DNA from 2 places in the Photorhabdus kleinii genome. Region 1 is predicted to be linked to the other one. Evidence: riboswitches for the same ligand, from Rfam matches in the RefSeq annotation. Region 1 holds a riboswitch; the other holds the start of a gene.

Region 1 (2,205 bases):
GCCATAACTGATCGGAGTGTGAGATTCAGTGGTTGCTAATGATTTGTTAGCAGTATCTGCCGTTGTTGCAAACACTGTCCCTGATGAGACTAAAAGAGTGGCTGATAGGGTACAGGCTGCGGTTAAATCAAATTTCATTATTTATTGCTCCAATTTCCCGACAACATAAATTGGGAAGATCCTTTGTATCACGTAAAATATGACAAACGTCTAAATTCAGGAATTCTACTCTTGCTATTTTCAATAAAAGTTAAACAAAAAATTAATATTAAGATGTAATAGGTATTAACTGGGTATATTTAATACTAATATTTTAGTTAACTAATATTGGGAATGTGTTGATTTTTTCTTTCACTCAAACAGTAGAGATTGGTCTCTATGACCGTACTATAGATATAAAAAATCTAATAATAAGACAGGCAAAATAAATTAGGATTATTTATGTTATCTGGGGTTTTGTTGAGTGGATAAACTGTAAGCTAATTAGGATAACCTTGGTTTTTCAAATTTTTGCAGCTATGTTAAACAATAATTGTTGTTAAGAATTTTAAATATGTGCGTTAGCTCCATAGCTGATAAAAAATGGCTTGCCATCATATTAAGAATATGTGATAAATCGTTCGGGTAAACGAGGTATGGTTCTGTTATACAGCTCTGTTAATAGCAGCAACTTGCTCTAGTTTTTATGTTGCGCCGAACGGCGAATTAGAATTAAGTGATCCGAAGGAAATTCTTAAAATGGCAAAAATCACTGGTACTGTAAAGTGGTTCAACGAATCTAAAGGTTTTGGTTTTATTACTCCGGCTGATGGTAGCAAAGATGTGTTTGTACATTTTAGCGCTATTCAGAGCGAGGGTTTCAAGACTCTGGCCGAAGGTCAAAAAGTTGAGTTTGAAATTCAGGACGGTCAGAAAGGTCCTTCTGCGGCAAACGTTACTACAGCATAACTTCTTTTTGTCAATCATTTTGGATTGACGAAGTAAATTTGTTGTCTGTTTGATTTTTTATTGGCAACAATGATATACCGATATCACCCTGTTAGTTATCTGATAGGGTGTTTTTGTTTTGACTCGGGGTGCTCTTCACAGAGCTGAGATGAACCCGTAATACCTGATCTGGATAATGCCAGCGTAGGGAAGTCGAGGTGTCTTTTCCTGATATACCCTATGGATTTCAAGATGCATCGCGCGGCAAGGGAGTGAATCCCCGGGAGCATAGGTAACTATGTGACCGGGGTGAGCGAGTGCCGCCAACAAAGAGGCAACTTGAAAGATAACGGATATACTTGCTTTCCTTTTGCTGGTTGGAAGGGGTACCTATGATGAGAATCAATTCACTGACAATTGCCGGTACTGATCCTAGTGGCGGTGCTGGCATTCAAGCCGACTTAAAAACTTTCTCCGCACTTGGTGCTTATGGCACAACAGTAATGACCGCGCTTGTTGCGCAAAACACCTGTGGTGTGCAATCTGTTTATGATATCGATCCTACTTTTGTTGCGGCACAGCTTGAATCTGTGTTGTCAGATATCAGAATTGATAGCGCTAAGATAGGCATGTTATCCAATGCGGCCAATGTTGCCGTCGTTGCCGACACAATAAGCCGTTATGCCGTTCCTTATGTTGTATTGGATACGGTAATGATTGCGAAAAGTGGCGATCCGTTGTTGGCGCCGGAAGCGGTTTCCGAGGTTGTTGAACGATTGTTACCGAAGGTTTCGTTGATTACCCCAAATTTGCCGGAAGCCGCAGCGATATTGAAATGCTCTGTAGCAAAAACCGAAATGGACATGCAAAAACAAGGGCGTGAACTATTATCGCTAGGATGCGAAGCCGTTTTACTGAAAGGCGGGCACCTTACAGAACATGAAAGCCCTGATTGGCTATTTACTGTTGAGGGAGAATGGCGTTTTACTGCACCCAGAATCAATACTCGTCATACTCATGGAACAGGATGTACGCTCTCCGCTGCACTGGCTGCTTTGCGTCCGCGTTATTCGAATTGGCAGACAACACTGCCTGTTGCCAAAGCATACCTCCAGGCGGCGTTAGAACAGGCGGACTCGTTAGATGTAGGAAAAGGAATCGGGCCTGTGCACCATTTTCATCAGTGGTGGTGAGAGTAGCTGATTGGTGTTTTCAGGATTTGGTGAGAAAGTGATAATGAATTAGGTGATTATGCTGTGAGAACAGGATAACTCAACG
Region 2 (2,205 bases), on a different contig from region 1:
GATAAATAGGGACTGTACCGATAGGAACCGGGCTGTTACGTAAGATCCATTCGCGGGTTTCGTGGATATAACGGCCAGTGGAGAGATCCATTACCGTATCTGCACCCCAACGAGTGGACCAGATTAACTTTTCTACTTCTTCCTCAATAGAAGAGGTGACTGAAGAGTTACCGATATTAGCGTTAACCTTCACCAGAAAATTACGACCAATAATCATCGGTTCTGATTCAGGGTGATTAATATTGGCAGGAATAATTGCCCGACCAGCCGCGACTTCCTGGCGGACAAATTCTGGTGTGATATTTTCCGGCAACTGAGCGCCAAAACTTTGTCCAGTATGTTGTTGGCGTAATACATCACCGCGGATACGTTCACGTCCCATATTTTCCCGTAGTGCGATAAATTCCATTTCTGGTGTGATGATGCCTTTACGGGCGTAATGCAGTTGAGTAACGCATTTGCCTTTACGGGCTTTTAATGGATGGGGGCGATGGTTGAAGCGTAAATGATCGAGACCGGCATCCGTTAGGCGCTGCTGCGTAAAATCAGAGCTGAGGGTAGTAACAGGTTCAGTATCTTGGCGTTCGGCGATCCACGGTTGACGTAGTTTGGTTAACCCAACATGTACATCCAGTTTGGAATCAGGATCGCCATAAGCGCCGGAAGTATCATAAACCTGGATAGCTTCGTTTTCCTCATACTGAGGTTCTTCTTTGGTGCCGCCAATTAAAGTTGATGATAACTGGATTTCACGCATTGGGACTTGGATATCATCACGGGAACCTTGAAGATAAATTCGTCGTGAATTTGGGAATGTCACCCCTTGAATAGAATTAATAAATTCTTGAGCAGCATCGCGTTGTGCTTTACGTGGGCGCGCAGGCGGGAGTTTGGGTGAAATATCAGTTGCAGGGATAATAGTGTTGTGAGACATAGCAAATTCCTAACTGTGTTATTGGGAAAGTTGCTTGTCTGGAGCTCGCAGGAGTAATAGTTGATGGCTGGACAGACCCGTGAAAAATTGGGTGGGCTGACAGCGGTTGATTACTCTTGTTCCCTTCGCAGGTATTAACCCGATCAGGTTCCGCGGATCCCGAATTAACGGTCTCAGCCTGTGTATGCTGCGATAAAACAGCTTACGCTAGGCACTCCGACAAGAAAGTAAGCAGTAGTATAGAAGGGATTGTGAAAACTACAACCCTTACTGATTGAAAGTATTTACAGTGACCAGGTTAATTGTTGCCAGCCATGTTGTTGTGCTTCGGCTTTTAAATGGGCATCGGCATTGACCGTAATGACTTCGTCGGCAAATTGACACATTGGCAGATCATTAATTGAATCACTGTAAAAACGAATAATCTCAGGATAACTATTTTGCTGTTCCAGCCACTGTTTTATCCGTTTTACTTTACCTTCACGAAAAGTCGCAATACCGTCTATTTGGCCGGTATAACAGCCATTTTCCACCACCATATCAATGCCCAGCGCAGTGTGAATACCTAATTCGATAGCAATCTTTTTTACAATAAAAGAGACAGTAGCTGAGATAATAATGATTGGAATTTGTTGTTGTTGATACTCTGTAATTAAGGTTTTGGCTTGTGGATAAAATCGGGGTCTGATTTTTTCTTTAACGAACTCAGCTAACCAAATATCAACCTGTTCTTGCGGAATTTGGTGCAATGTTTGCAGGCTGAATGCCAGGTAATCATTCATATCCAGTGAACCCGCGCTGTAATCAGCCATCATTTTTTTATCTGCCTCGATAAAACTTGGATCAGTAATGATGCCTTTTTCCCATAAAAATTCTGTCCATATAGCGCTGGAATCACCGGAAATTAAGGTGTCATCCAGATCAAACACTACAAGCAGTTGTGGCATGATGTTGTGTTCCTCAAGTCAAAGCACATTGATAACTGAGAATAATGCTTGTAATGCTGTGTAGTGACCAATAGCAATAAAAGCATGTTTTTCTGACTAGAAAGCGTATGATTTATACAGATATTAATCGTAATTATGATGTCATGATGATGCAACAACAAATTACAGGAACAGAACGTGGCTGGTGGATTATCAGCTATGAAAATCGTATTTGGCTCCCGGAAGGGGAATTACCTTTTGGAATTGCTGTCCAATGGTCATTGCAAGGAAAAATAGCCTTGCCTATTGGTGAGTGGCAGGGCGAAAAAGTTTGGCTTATCCGTC

The links. Region 1 has a riboswitch for thiamine pyrophosphate ahead of thiD (bifunctional hydroxymethylpyrimidine kinase/phosphomethylpyrimidine kinase). Riboswitches for the same ligand answer to the same signal wherever they lie in the genome.
Region 2: it holds a riboswitch for thiamine pyrophosphate, as region 1 does, so the genes downstream of both, thiC (phosphomethylpyrimidine synthase ThiC) here and thiD (bifunctional hydroxymethylpyrimidine kinase/phosphomethylpyrimidine kinase) in region 1, are expected to answer to the same signal.

The regions. Positions count from the first base shown of each region.
Region 1 is NZ_JAJAFY010000001.1:35,703-37,907, forward strand. It holds gene pagP (lipid IV(A) palmitoyltransferase PagP) at 1-138, opposite strand, end outside; gene cspE (transcription antiterminator/RNA stability regulator CspE) at 739-948, shown strand; TPP riboswitch at 1,063-1,155, shown strand; gene thiD (bifunctional hydroxymethylpyrimidine kinase/phosphomethylpyrimidine kinase) at 1,320-2,120, shown strand.
Region 2 is NZ_JAJAFY010000053.1:7,554-9,758, reverse strand. It holds gene thiC (phosphomethylpyrimidine synthase ThiC) at 1-934, opposite strand, end outside; TPP riboswitch at 1,038-1,163, opposite strand; gene LG003_RS19170 (HAD family hydrolase) at 1,219-1,881, opposite strand; gene nudC (NAD(+) diphosphatase) at 2,031-2,205, shown strand, end outside.